4 regions of the Cupriavidus sp. USMAHM13 genome follow, and region 3 is predicted to be linked to each of the others. Evidence: predicted binding sites of a transcription regulator. Region 3 holds the regulator's gene; each other region holds the start of a gene.
The links. The regulator sigma-54, encoded in region 3, starts transcription at its own class of promoters, with help from an activator protein. The targets are predictions, from matches to a motif close to TGGCANGNAANCTGCTTT.
Positions count from the first base shown of each region.

Region 1: a site for sigma-54 is predicted at 1,859-1,876, ahead of cydP (cytochrome oxidase putative small subunit CydP). Genes of this name have one in related genera too.
Region 2: a site for sigma-54 is predicted at 1,506-1,523, ahead of BKK81_RS21165 (nitrate- and nitrite sensing domain-containing protein). Genes of this name have one in related genera too.
Region 4: a site for sigma-54 is predicted at 2,159-2,176, ahead of adh (aldehyde dehydrogenase). Genes of this name have one in related genera too.

Region 1 covers NZ_CP017752.1:2,458,430-2,461,969, forward strand. The annotation lists gene BKK81_RS29095 (sigma-54 interaction domain-containing protein) at 285-1,652, shown strand; gene cydP (cytochrome oxidase putative small subunit CydP) at 1,887-2,063, shown strand; gene BKK81_RS29100 (cytochrome ubiquinol oxidase subunit I) at 2,060-3,540, shown strand, end outside.
Region 2 covers NZ_CP017752.1:622,268-625,807, forward strand. The annotation lists gene BKK81_RS21165 (nitrate- and nitrite sensing domain-containing protein) at 80-1,411, opposite strand; gene BKK81_RS21170 (TetR/AcrR family transcriptional regulator) at 1,712-2,443, shown strand; gene BKK81_RS21175 (hypothetical protein) at 2,458-3,540, opposite strand, start outside.
Region 3 covers NZ_CP017751.1:948,364-951,903, forward strand. The annotation lists gene ptsN (PTS IIA-like nitrogen regulatory protein PtsN) at 1-312, opposite strand, end outside; gene hpf (ribosome hibernation-promoting factor, HPF/YfiA family) at 697-1,047, opposite strand; gene BKK81_RS04310 (RNA polymerase factor sigma-54) at 1,097-2,572, opposite strand; gene lptB (LPS export ABC transporter ATP-binding protein) at 2,673-3,467, opposite strand; gene lptA (lipopolysaccharide transport periplasmic protein LptA) at 3,523-3,540, opposite strand, start outside.
Region 4 covers NZ_CP017752.1:2,266,900-2,270,439, forward strand. The annotation lists gene BKK81_RS28275 (DUF779 domain-containing protein) at 1-386, opposite strand, end outside; gene adh (aldehyde dehydrogenase) at 536-2,056, opposite strand; gene BKK81_RS28285 (methanol/ethanol family PQQ-dependent dehydrogenase) at 2,655-3,540, shown strand, end outside.

The DNA of each region.
Region 1 (3,540 bases), on a different replicon from region 3:
GCGCCGCCATGTGTGCGAAGCGGCGCCCGGGCGTGTCGATGGCGCCGCGGGCACGGTCTGGCCTGGATTCTCAAGATCCATGCCATCCCACCGGAAGGCTCCACGGGAAAAGCCAAGTCATTGAATTCATGAAGGATCCTGGAGCGCAGCCGGGCCGATGCGCGCATCTGGCCGGTACGGCTCGACGGCACGTGGCAGGCCCCGCGAACTGCCACCACTGCCAGTTTGGCAGTGGTGGCAGCGCCTGCTAGAATGCCTTGTCCTTCGCCCCAGGCTAGCCCCCCATGGCCGATCTCCCGAGCGTCGTCGCCGCCCCTGCCGACGACGCGCAAGCGCCCGTCGAGGCGCTGATCTCCTATCTCGAGCACGATCCGCAGCCGATGATCGTGCTCGACACCGAGTACAACATCCTGGCCGCCAACACGGCCTACCGACGCCAGTTCGGCGCGGTCGACCGGCCCTATATCGGCCATAAGTGCTACCGCATCTCGCATCACTACGACATGCCTTGCGACCAGGCCGGCGAGCACTGTCCGATGCGCAAGGCGCGCGAGACCATGGGGCCGAACCGGGTCCTGCATATCCACCACACGCCGCGCGGCCCCGAGCATGTCGATGTCGAACTGCGGCCCATCCTGAACGCCCGGCGCGAAGTGGTGGCGTTCGTCGAGCGCCTGGCCACCGTGCGCAATGCCTCGGCCCAGGCCAGCGCGGACGGCCTGGTCGGGCGGGCGCCGGCCTTCAACACCGCGCTGGGCGCGGTGCAGCGCGTGGCACCGTCGATGCTGCCGGTGCTGCTGCTGGGCGAATCGGGCACCGGCAAGGAGCTGTTCGCCCACGCCGTGCACGAAGCCAGCGGGCGCGCCGGCGGCCCCTTGGTGGTGGTCGATTGCTCGGGCTTGACAGAGACGCTGTTCGAAAGCGAGCTGTTCGGCTATGAGAAGGGTGCTTTCACCGGCGCGGTGGCACGCAAGAAGGGGCTGGTCGAGACCGCCCAGGGCGGTACGCTGTTCCTCGACGAGATCGGCGACGTGCCGCTGTCGATGCAGGTCAAGCTGCTGCGCCTGATCGAATCGGGCACCTTCCGCCGGGTCGGCAGCGTCGACACCCAGCAGGCCGACTTCCGCCTGGTGGCGGCCACTCACAAGCCGCTCGAGAAGATGGTGGCCGAGGGAGAGTTCCGCCAGGATCTCTACTACCGCATCAGCGCTTTCCCGGTCCACCTGCCGCCGCTGCGCGAACGGCTGGACGATATCCCGCTGCTGGTGGACTCCTTCCTGCAGCGCGGCGGCGCGGGCGGGCGCCGCCTGAGCGTGGACGCGGCCGCCATGGCGCGCCTGCAGGCACACCGCTGGCCCGGCAATATCCGCGAGCTGCGCAATGTGCTGGAGCGCGCCAGGCTGTTTGCCGAAGGCAGCGTGATCGGGGTGGAGGCGCTGCCGCCGGGACTGGGCCTGGCACCGCCGCCCGAACCGGCGGGCAGGGCGGCGCTGACAGCCGCGGTGGCGGCGGCGATCGCTCCGGTGCTGGACGAGGCCGAACTGCGGCGCCAGGTGGCGGCCTTCCGCGGCACGCGGCGCGAACTGGCGGCCGCCCTCGGCCTGTCGGAGCGCACGCTCTACCGGCGCCTCAAGTCCCTCGGCCTGGCCTGAGCGGCAGGGCGCAGGCCACGTGGTCGCGCCTCCGCCGGATCATGGCCGGATCCTTGACGCATCACGGTCGGATCACTGTCAGGCGACTGCCAGTACACTGCCAGACTGCCATCTTCTGCCAGATTGCCAGGGCCGCGCCGACTGGCAAAGTGGCCTTGTGCCGACTAAGCTACTGAATCGATATGACTTTTCGAGAACGTCGCCACTGGCACGCTTCTTGATCAGCTCCATGGCATGACCCCCAACGATCGACGACTGTTGCGCCACCTGCTGCTCGCCGTCGCGGTGAAGATTGCCGTGCTGGCCTTGCTCTGGTGGTGTTTCGTGGCCGACCAGCGGGTTGCCGTGGATGCCCGGCGCGCCGCCGACCGCCTGGGTCCGCCCCCAACAGCACAAGGAGCACAGCCGTGATCTCGGAGCACCTGGTCGACCTGTCCCGGTTGCAGTTCGCCGCCACCGCCATGTACCACTTCCTGTTCGTGCCGCTCACGCTGGGCATGGTCTGGCTGCTGGTCATCATGGAGAGCGTCTATGTGATGACCGGCAAGGTCATCTGGAAGGACATGACGCGCTTCTGGGGCAAGCTGTTCGGCATCAACTTCGCGCTCGGCGTCACCACCGGCATCACGCTCGAATTCCAGTTCGGCACCAACTGGGCCTATTACTCCCACTACGTCGGCGACATCTTCGGCGCTCCGCTGGCCATCGAGGGCCTGATGGCCTTCTTCCTCGAATCCACCTTCATCGGCCTGTTCTTCTTCGGCTGGGACCGCCTCTCGCGCACCCAGCACCTGCTGGTCACCACCCTGATGGCGGTCGGCACCAACCTCTCCGCCCTGTGGATCCTGATCGCCAACGGCTGGATGCAGAATCCGGTCGGCGCCGCCTTCAACTGGCAGACCATGCGCATGGAGATGACCGACTTCTGGGCCGTGGTGTTCAACCCCGTGGCCCAGGCCAAGTTCGTGCACACGGTCTCGGCCGGCTACGTCACCGGCGCCATGTTCGTGCTGTCGGTCTCCAGCTGGTACCTGCTGCGCGGGCGCGACCTCGAGTTCGCCCGGCGCAGCTTCCGCGTGGCGGCAGCCTTCGGCCTGGCCAGCGTGTGCTCGGTGATCGTGCTCGGCGACGAGTCCGGCTACACCGTGGGCGAGGCCCAGCAGACCAAGATGGCCGCCATCGAGGCCATGTGGGAGACCGAGCCGGCGCCGGCCAGCTTCAACCTGGTGGCCGGCATCAACGAGGCCGCGCAGAAGAACGACTGGGCCATCGAGATCCCCTGGGTGATGGGCCTGATCGGCACGCGCTCGGTGACCAAGGAGATCCCGGGCATCCATGACATCAAGGTGCGCAACCGCGAGCGCATCCGCAACGGCATCCCGGCCGTGCTGGCGCTGGAGGCGCTGCGCGCCAACCCGGACGACGCCAGCGCGCGCCAGACCCTGGCAAGCCACCAGCAGGACCTGGGCTTCGGCCTGCTGCTGCGGAAATACACCACCGACGTGCGCCAGGCCACCCCGGCCATGATCGAGCAGGCGGTCAACGACACCGTGCCGCGCGTGTGGCCGATGTTCTGGGGCTTCCGCATCATGGTGGGCCTGGGCTTCCTGATGCTGGCGCTGTTCGGCCTGGCCTTCTGGACCACGCTGCGCCCGCAGCGGCTGGCGCCGCGCTGGCTGCTGCGCTGGGCGCTGTGCATGCTGCCCGCGCCCTGGATCGCCATCGAGCTGGGCTGGATCGTGGCCGAGTACGGGCGCCAGCCGTGGACCATCTACGGCGTGCTGCCCACCCACCTGAGCGTGTCCACGCTGAGCGTGCAGAGCCTGTACGGCTCGCTGGCCGGCTTCCTCGGCTTCTACACGCTGCTGCTGGTCGTCGAGGTCTACCT
Region 2 (3,540 bases), on a different replicon from region 3:
CCATCGCGCCGCACGGGCGCAGGCGTGCCGCCGCCGCACACATACGGTGCAGGGGCACGGCAAGCGCACACCGGCACGCTCAACTCCGGTGCGGCGGCCGGGCGCGCCCGCTTGCCGGCGCTGCCAGTTCCGGCATGGCAAGCGTCGCCTCGGCGACATCGACCAGCCTGCGGTTATGGTCCATCGACGCCTTCTGCAAGGCGCGGAAGGCATCCTCCTCGCTCATGCCCAGGCGCGACATCAGCGCGCGCTTGGCACGCTCGATGACCTTGCGCTCGTGCAAGGCGCGCCGCGCCGTATCCAGTTCCACCTCGACACGCGCCAGCCGCGAGGACTGCGCCTGCAGCAGGGTCTTGAGCGCCGCCACCGTGGGCTGGTCGGCGCCGCCCGGCACCGCCGAGGCAGGTCCATCCGCCACGCCCGGCAGCACCGGCACCGCCTCGACCTGCGCGGCTTCTTCGAAGAAACAGGCCACGGCGTGGGTATGGGGCGGCGGGTTGTCGCGCAATTGGCGCAGCAAGCCCTCGGAATCCTGCAGCTCTTGCTCCGATGCCTGGATCTGCGCCTCGCAGGCCTGGCGCAGCGCTTGCGCCAGGCCGACCTCCACCTGCCACAGGCCGGCGATGCGCTCGCTGCTCGCCTCGAACCAGTTCTCGCTGAGCTGGCCGTCGAGCGCGGCTCCCGGCTTTGCCGTGCACAGCGCGCGGCGCAGGCGTTCCAGCGCCGCCACGTGCGGCTGCAGTTGATGCCGCTGCCACCAGGCGAGCTGGCTCGGCTCGGCGAAATCCTCGAACACCTGCAGGCTGCGTTCCTGCGCGTCGATCAAATGGAGGATGCGCTGCTGCGGATCGGCGCTGCACTGTCCCGATGCGAACAGCTGGGCCCCGACCGCGCGCTCCTGCCCCGCCAGTTCCTTGCCCTGCACCACGTGCACCAGCGCGACCAGCAGGCGCGAGATACCCGGCTGCAGGGCCACGTCGGCCAGGTGGAAGATCAGCTCGACCATGCCCGCGATCACGCGGCTGAATGCCGCCACCGCGTCATGCGCCGAGATGCCGCGCTGGCCGATGCGCTGGCGCAGCCCGGCCAGCGTGTCCAGGTCGAGCAGCACCCAGGCGATCAACGACAGCATGCGCGCAGAGCTGCCCTGGGCGGGATCGAGCTGTTCCATGAAGCGCTGGCGCAGCGTCGCCTCGAGCGGCTCGGCCTGAGCCGTCGCGTCTTGCCGTTCCTGGCCGAAGCGCATGCCGCCGGAAGCCACATAGAGGCTGCTGGCGCCACGCTCGCGCTGCAACGCGTCGATCAGGCGGCCGATCAGGTCCACCAGCTCGATGCGCGCAGCCATCCGCTGCAGGCCCTCGATCTCGAGTTGCTTGGCGCGCAGGACGAATTGGAAGACGGGCAATGGCATCGGCGAAAGCGGGTGTCGCGTTGCGGGAAGCAGGTTGGCGCACCTGCCCTGCCTGCCACATCGGCAGGCAGGCGTACGCCGACTCGACTGGCATCAAGCAAGCTCCATGCCCATGGCCGGCACGCGACGCTCCGGACGACGGCGGCCATCTGTGCCGAGTGCGGCACCGGCGCGCCCGGCCTCCCGGCCGCGACCGGAAGCCATGCGGGCCATGCCGCAGAGAAGCCGCGACGGCACGCATGGCATCGGTATACTGGCGGCCTCGATCCGTACAGCAACGCGGCGTCACGCCGCTGACATATGAGCACCCCGACCGCAAGAAAGAGCGCGGCAGCCGGAACCCGGGCCCGGCAGGCACAGGACACCCGTGCCAAGATCCTCAAGGCAGCCATCAAGGTCTTCGCCCAGCGCGGCTACGAAGGCGGCCGCGTGGAACGCATCTCGTCGCTGGCCAAGACCTACGACCGGATGATCTATTACTACTTCGGCAGCAAGGAGAAACTCTTCGTCGAAGTGCTCGAGACCATCTATGCCCAGCTCAACGAAGCCGAGCAGAAGCTGGAACTCGATACCGAGGACCCGGTGCGGGCACTGTCCCAGCTGATCGACTTCGTCTGGCACTACTACCTCGAGCATCCTGAATTCGTCGCCATCCTGTCCAGCGAGAACATGAGCCAGGGCAAGCATGCGAAGAAGTCGGAACGGCTGCGCGACATCTCGCGCTATGCGCTGTCGGTGCTGGACGGCATCCTCGCGCGTGGCAAGGCCGCGGGCACCTTCCGTGCAGATTCACAGGCGCGCGACATCTACCTGGTGATCGCCTCGCTCGGCTACTTCTACAACTCGAACCACCACACGCTGAGCGCCTTCCTTGGCGAGGCGATGATGAGCCAGCCGGCGCTCGCCCATTGGCGCGAGGTGATCCAGGCGACCGTGATGCGCACGGTGTGCGTGGTGGCGCCGGACAGCAGCGCGCCGGCGGCACCCGGCGGCGCGAAGGCCGCCCGCGCCCGCAGCGCGCGCAAGGCTTAGGCCTGCGGCCATCGCTACAGCGCGAACAGGGTCCGCGCCACCGCGTCGCCGTGCGGGCCGCCACCGAATACGCGCGCGCCGATGGCCAGGCCCAGCGCACGGTAACTCTCCCACTGCGCCTCGTCGAAGAACTGGTCGGCGGTCGGCTCCTGCGGGAAGGCCGGGCGGGTGGCGGCATACTCGGCGACATCGAGCGGCGCGCAGGCCGTCAGGCGCGGCTTGAGCAGCACGATGCGGCACACGGGCTGGCGCGGCTGCGCATCGGCGGCACGGAAGACCTGCAGCAGCAGCGCGCATTTGCCGGCGCCGGCCGGCTCCGGCTGCGGCTGCGGCTGCGCGGCTGCGCGGAAATCCTCCGGCACGCCGAACACCTGCCCCAGCACGGGATCCGCCGCGGCGCCGGCGTCGACGGCGATCTCCAGGCCGTGGTCGATGCGCGCCAGCCGCACCAGGTTGGCCAGGTCGCCGAAGCGGTAGTCCGGATCGCAGCCGCAATCGCACAGCACGATCAGGCTGACGTTGCGCTCGGGACGCAGCAGTTCGTAGACGGCGGTGTTCTCGAAGTGGCCGCCATCCGACAGGTACTGCCAGCCGCGCTGCGTGCCGTGGAAGCGCGCGGCCAGTTCGCAGCCGAGGTAGTACTGCGTGCGGAACAAGGCGATCAGGCGCCCCAGCCAGGGATGCGTGGCGCGGTCGGCCTGGCGCCGCACCGCGTGCGCGCCATGCCCGGCATCGAGCGGGTAGGAGGGCCACCACACGCCCAGGCGCAGGTTGGCCAGCCCGAGCAGCAGCGACGTCCCCAGCGTGGTGGCGCGGCCCAGCCCGGTCGAGATCGCCGCGCCGGAGATGGCCACCCAGTCGCCCACCCCCTGTGCCTGCGTCAGCTCGCTCGCCAAGGCCTTGCCGCTGGCGGGATGATAGGGCTGCCCGTCGACCGTGAAGCGCACATAGTTGTCCGTCGGCAGAAAGGCCGAGCCGTGCGGCACGCTGCCGGCGCCGGGCGCCACGCAAAGGGGCTTGCCCTTGCGATCGCGCTGCACCAATTGCTCGGCCGGGTCGACGGTGAGGTTGAGCGTCACATTGATCAGGTGCAGCGG
Region 3 (3,540 bases):
CAGCAGGAAGATCAGCAGCGACACCGGCTTGCCGTCGGGCGATTCGAATGGGATCGGCTCGGCCAGACGCATGAAGGCGGCCAGCGGTTGCTTCAGGCCCTTGATGCGGCCATGCGGGATGGCCACGCCCGCGCCCAGCCCGGTCGAGCCCAGCGACTCGCGCGCGAACAGGTTGTCGGTGACCGTGGCCCGCGCCACGCCATGGTTGTTCTCGAAGAGGAGTCCGGCCTGTTCGAAGACGCGCTTCTTGCTGGTGACGCTGACGTCGAGTGTGATGTTGCCTGGCGGCAGCAATTTGGCCAAACGGTTCATGGCAGGTGCGCAGGGATTCCAGATAAGCGGCCCGGTGCGCTGCGCGCCCGGCCGGGTCAAAGAGGCGGAATATCCGCTCGCTCCGCCGGTCGGGCGCCGGCATGCGGAGTATCGGACCATTATAGAGCAGCCCGCCCGCCTTCTTGTGCGGCGCGCAAGCCGCGGTCCCGGCGGTAGCGGCGACTCATGTATTGGAGAGCATACACTGCGTCGCGCCACTTGCGAACTCCCCCGGACGAGGGCGTGTACGGGGCGTGCACGCGAGCCGGTCCGCCAAAAGCAAAAAACCGCGCTGATGCGCGGTTCGTGGTCTGGCCCTTGTGCTGGTGGCCGACGGGCGGCCTCAAGGCAGATCAGGCAGATTGTTCTTATTGTTTTCTCTGGCTATTGCTGCATCTGTGCGGCAGCCATCTGGTACTTCACGGATTCCCGGTCGTGGCTCTGCACGCGGTCCTTGTACCGGATGACCTGACGGTCCAGCTTGTCGACCAGTGCGTCGATCGCCGCATACAGGTCTTCGTGGTGCGCCTCGACGAAGATGTCCTTGCCCTTCAGATGCAGATTGATTTCCGCGTACTGACGCCTGTCCTTTTCCTTGTGGTTGTCGACAGAGAGCAGCACGCTAACGCCGATGACTTGATCGAAATGCCTGACGATACGCTCCAGCTTCGTTTCCACGTACTCACGCAGGGGTGGCGTGATGTCCAGGTGGTGTCCACTGATCTTGAAGTTCATAGCGCTTCTCCTTCTGAAAGAGCCACACCAGGCAGGCGATGCGGCTCGGCTACAAAGACTTGCGGAGATTGACTGCCGGGATCTTCAGCGCTTCTCGGTACTTGGCGACCGTCCGGCGCGCCACGACGAAGCCCTGATCGCCCAGCAATTCGGCAATTCGGCTGTCGGACAGGGGATTCTTCGGGTCTTCGGCTCCTATCAGTTGCTTGATCAAGGCTCGGATAGCCGTTGATGAAGCAGCGCCGCCCGTTTCCGTGGACACATGGCTGCCGAAGAAGTACTTCAGCTCGAAAGTGCCCATGGGGGTGGCCATGTATTTGTTAGTCGTCACCCGAGAGATGGTTGACTCGTGTAATCCCAGTGTATCGGCAATCTCCCGCAAAACCAAGGGGCGCATCGCAATTTCACCGTGGCTGAAGAAGTTCTTTTGACGCTCGACAATGGCCTGTGCGACACGCAGGATGGTGTCGAAGCGCTGCTGGATGTTCTTGATCAGCCAGCGGGCTTCCTGCAGTTTCTGCTGCAGGCCGGCGGCACCGGATTCGCCCTTGGCGCCGCGCAGGATCTGCGCGTACATGTCGTTGATGCGCAGGCGCGGCATCACGTCGGGATTGAGTTGGGCGATCCAGCCGCTGCCGCTCTTGCGCACGAACACGTCGGGCACGACGAAGTCGGCCTGCGGACGGTTGTAGGCGTGGCCCGGATACGGTGCCAGCGAGCGGATCAGGTCATGTGCTGCCTTCAGCGCCGTCTCGTCCACCTGCAGCGCCTTCTTCAAGCGCGTGTAATCGCGCGCGGCCAGCAGTTCCAGGTGGTGGTTGACGATGCCCAGCGCCAGCTCGCGCTGCGGATGCGACAGCCGCCGCAGCTGCAGCGCCAGGCATTCGGCCGCATTGCGCGCTCCCACGCCGGGTGGATCGAAGCTCTGCAGCAGGGCCAGCATGGCCTGCACTTCCTCGATCTCGAACTCCAGCTCTTCGGGCAGCTCTTCGCAGATCTCCTCGAGCGTGGCGCTGAGGTAGCCGTCGTCGTCGAGCGACTCGATCAGGAAGATGGCCAGGCCCTTGTCGCGCGCCGAGATCTTCAGCGGCGCGAGCTGTTCCATCAGGTGCTCGCGCAGGGTCGGCTCGGCGTCGCGCAGTTGCAGCGGCGCCTTCTCGTCTTCGTCGCCCTGGGGGCGACGCGCGAAGTCGTCCAGGCTCCAGTCGCTGCCGTAGTCGTCGGCGCCGTCGCCGAAGCGCTCTTCATCGCCGCCGCCCTCGTCGCTGCGTGCCTCGCCATTGCCCTGCGCTTCGGCCGGGGCCGGCGCGGGTGCGCTCTGCACGTTGATGCTGCCATCGGCGGCCACCCGCAGCGGGCTCTCGATCCAATCGTTTTCGCGCTCGAGCAGAGGGTTTTCGATCAGGGCCTGCTCGACTTCCTGCTGCAGTTCGAGCGTGGAAAGCTGCAACAGCCGGATCGACTGCTGAAGCTGTGGCGTCAGTGCGAGATGCTGGGAAAGGCGGAGCTGAAGCGAAGGTTTCATGCGGCCTATTCTATGCCCATCCGCAGCGCGATGGAACGAAAATTGCTAACGTTCCTGCCGCTTTGTCGCGGTCCCGCGCCGGCGAGGCGCGGCCACCGCATCACATGCGGAAGTTCTCGCCCAGGTAGACCCGGCGCACCGATTCGTTGGCGATGATTTCCTGCGGGCGGCCCTCGGCCAGCACCGCGCCCTCGCTGATGATGTAGGCGTGGTCGCAGATGCCCAGCGTCTCGCGCACATTGTGGTCGGTGATCAGCACGCCGATGTTGCGCGCCTTGAGGAAGCTGACGATACGCTGGATCTCGCCCACCGCGATCGGGTCGACACCGGCGAACGGTTCGTCGAGCAGGATGAAGCGCGGGGCCGAAGCCAGCGCGCGCGCGATTTCCACGCGCCGGCGCTCGCCGCCCGACAGAGACAGCGCGGGATTCTGGCGCAGGTGGGCGATCTGCAGGTCGTCGAGCAGCGCGTCCAGGCGGCGCTCGATCTCCTGCGCCGACAGCGGCTTGCCGTCGACGATCTGCAGCTCCAGCACCGCGCGGATGTTCTCCTCGACGTTGAGCTTGCGGAACACCGAGGCCTCCTGCGGCAGGTAGGACAGGCCCATGCGCGCGCGCTCGTGGATGGCCAGGCCGCTCAGGTGCAGGCCGTCGAGCACGATGTCGCCTTCGTCCAGCGCCACCAGGCCGACGATCATGTAGAAGGAGGTGGTCTTGCCGGCGCCGTTGGGCCCCAGCAGGCCGACCACCTCGCCGCTCTTGACGTCGAGCGAGACGTCCTTGACCACCGTGCGCGAGCCATAGCGCTTCTTCAGGTGGCGTACCGTCAGCGTGCTGCCGCCGGCGGACTGGCCGTTGCTGGCGGTGGCGGCGGGGGCGGTCTGGGTATCGGTCATGAGGGCAGTGCGTTGGGAGCGCCTGGCGCGCTGGATGCGTTGCGTTCGGCTGGGTTCAGGACTTGGACGGCGC
Region 4 (3,540 bases), on a different replicon from region 3:
GCGCGCTGCGGCGGATGGGCGGCCAGCCGATCGGCTTCCGCGTCGCTGAACAGCCGCGAGCGGGTCAGGAAGCGCAGCCCGGTGGCGCGCTCCATCGAGAACATGCCGCCATTGCCGGGCACCACGTCGATGATGAGCTGGGTGTGCTGCCAGTACTCGAACTGCGACTCGCTCATGTAGAACGGCGCGCCGCCGATCTCGCCGAGCTTGACGTCGCTGCCGCCGACGAGGAACTCGCCGCGCGGAAAGCACATCGGCGCGCTGCCGTCGCAGCAGCCGCCGGACTGGTGGAAGAGCACGGGACCGTGGTCGCGCACGAGGCGGGCGATCAGCGCCAGCGCGGCATCGGTGGCGGTGACGCGGGCGGGCAGGGTGGTGTCGGTCATGGGCGCGAGAGAAAAAGCCGGCCGCCGCCGCGGGGGCGCGGCGGCCTGGCGAAAGCGGGTGCCGGAGGAGGCGGCACCCGGGTTGCGGAGCCTGCGGGCGGCGCGCGCGACGGGCGGGCGCGCGCCGCCCTTGCCGGTGCCGGTTCCGCTCAGAAGAAGCCGAGCGCGTTCGGGCTGTAGCTGACCAGCAGGTTCTTGGTCTGCTGGTAGTGGTCGAGCATCATCTTGTGGTTCTCGCGCCCGATGCCCGACTGCTTGTAGCCGCCGAAGGCCGCGTGGGCCGGGTAGGCGTGGTAGCAGTTGGTCCACACGCGGCCGGCCTGGATCTCGCGGCCGAAGCGGTAGGCGCGGTTGACGTCGCGCGTCCATACGCCGGCGCCCAGCCCGTACAGGGTGTCGTTGGCGATTTCCAGCGCTTCCTCTTCGGTCTTGAAGGTGGTCACCGATACCACCGGCCCGAAGATCTCCTCCTGGAAGATGCGCATCTTGTTGTGGCCGCGGAACACGGTCGGCTTGACGTAGTAGCCCTTGTCGAGCGCGCCGCCGAGCTGGTTGCGCGCGCCGCCCGCCAGCAGCTGCGCGCCTTCCTGCTTGCCCAGGTCGATGTAGGAGAGGATCTTCTCGAGCTGCTCCTGCGAGGCCTGCGCGCCGATCATGGTGGAGGGGTCGAGCGGGTGGCCCTGCTTGATGGCCTCGACGCGCTTGATGGCGCGCTCCATGAAGCGGTCGTAGACCGATTCCTGGATCAGGGCGCGCGACGGGCAGGTGCAGACCTCGCCCTGGTTCAGCGCGAACATGGCGAAGCCTTCCAGCGCCTTGTCGAAGAAGGCGTCGTCCTTGTCGAGCACGTCGGCGAAGAAGATGTTGGGGCTCTTGCCGCCCAGCTCCAGCGTGACCGGGATCAGGTTCTGCGAGGCGTACTGCATGATCAGCCGCCCGGTGGTGGTCTCACCGGTGAAGGCGATCTTGGCGATGCGCTTGTTCGACGCCAGCGGCTTGCCGGCCTCGAGGCCGAAGCCGCTCACCACGTTGAGCACGCCCGGCGGCAGCAGGTCGCCGATGATCTCCATCAGCACCAGGATCGAGGCCGGGGTCTGCTCGGCCGGCTTGAGCACCACGCAGTTGCCGGCGGCCAGCGCCGGGGCCAGCTTCCAGGTGGCCATCAGCAGCGGGAAGTTCCACGGGATGATCTGGCCGACCACGCCCAGCGGCTCATGGAAGTGATAGGCGATGGTGTCGTGGTCGATCTCGGAGATGCCGCCTTCCTGGGCGCGCACGGTGCCGGCGAAGTAGCGGAAGTGGTCGACCGCGAGCGGCAGGTCGGCCGCCATGGTCTCGCGCAGCGGCTTGCCGTTGTCAATGGTCTCGGCCACGGCCAGGCGCTTGAGGTTGGCCTCCATGCGGTCGGCGATGCGGTTGAGGACATTGGCGCGCTCGGCCGGCGAGGTACGGCCCCAGGCGGTCTTGGCGGCGTGCGCGGCGTCCAGCGCCAGTTCCACGTCGTCGGCGTTGGAGCGCGCGATCTGGCAGAAGACTTCGCCGGTCACCGGCGAGATGTTGTCGAAGTACTGGCCCGAGCGCGGGGGCACCCACTTGCCGCCGATGTAGTTGTCGTAGCGGTCCTTGTACGGGAATTCGATGTCGAGGAACTTCATTTCGGCGTGGTTCATCTTTGTCTCCTGGATTGGCCGGATTCGGCCCGAATGACCTGAGGGGCCTGAAGGTTCGGATCGCCGGCAGGCGGGTGCGTGCCGCCGGCTCCGCGATACAGCAGGGCAAGTGCCGTGCCAGTGTGGCGATGCTGCTGCGCATCTCAGGGTTTGTGCGGAGAAACGGCGTGCCTGCGGGCCGGCGCGAGGCGCCTGGCGTGCCCTCCGGCGTGTCGCTGCGGCGCCTGGCACGGTGCCGCGGCAAGGCACGTTGTACCGTGCCGCCGGGGCCTGTTGCATGGCGGACCGTTGCGCCGTGCGCGCTGTTGCGGATTTGAACAATGGCGCGCGGCGGTGCGCTTGCGGCGGGGGTGGCAACCGTGCCGGGCGGTCGGCACGGCACTGGCACAGCGATTGCAGGTAGGTGGCGCGGCCTACGCGTCGCGCCGGTGCCGCCAGTTGGTGAGCGGGTGATCAGGACACCAGCCGCGGCGCAGCCAACGGTTCGAACCAACCAATAATGAAGGGAGACATTGCAACGATGAAGCCACAACAATCCGCGCTGCCCGCGCTCAAGAGCCTGGTCGTGCTGACGGCCGCCGCGCTGTCCTTCGGCGCCATGGTCGGCGCCGCCGAAGCCGCCGCCGGCGACGTGACCTGGGAAGACATCCTCAACGACGACAAGACCCCCGGCGACGTGCTGACCTATGGCCTGGGCGTGAAGGCGCAGCGCTACAGCCCGCTCAAGCAGGTCAACGCCAAGACCGTGAGCCAGCTGGTGCCGGCCTGGTCGTTCTCCTTCGGCGGCGAGAAGCAGCGTGGGCAGGAGGGCCAGGCGCTGGTGCGCGACGGCGTGATCTACATCACCGCTTCGTACTCGCGCTTCTATGCCATCGACGCGCGTACCGGCAAGCAGTTGTGGGCCTACGAGCACCGCCTGCCCAACGATATCCGCCCCTGCTGCGACGTGGTCAACCGCGGCGCCGCCATCTACGGCGACAAGGTCTACTTCGGCACGCTCGACGCCGCCGTGGTGGCGCTCGACCGCAAGACCGGCAAGGTGGTTTGGAAGGAGAAGTTCGGCGACCACAAGGTCGGCTACACCATGACCGGCGCGCCCACCATCGTCAAGGACAAGCGCACCGGCCGCGTATTGCTGGTGCACGGTTCCTCGGGCGACGAGTTCGGCGTGGTCGGCTGGCTGTTCGCGCGCGATCCCGATACCGGCAAGGAGGTGTGGGCGCGCCCGCTGGTGGAAGGCCATATGGGCCGCCTCGACGGCAAGGACAGCACGCCCACCGGCGATCCCAAGGCGCCGTCCTGGCCGGCCGACCCCGAATCGCCCACCGGCAAGGTCGAGGCCTGGAACCACGGTGGCGGCGCGCCGTGGCAGAGCGCCTCCTTCGACGTGGATACCAACACCATCGTCATCGGCGCGGGCAATCCGGCGCCGTGGAACACCTGGAAGCGCACCGCCAAGGGCGACGACCCGCGCAACTGGGACA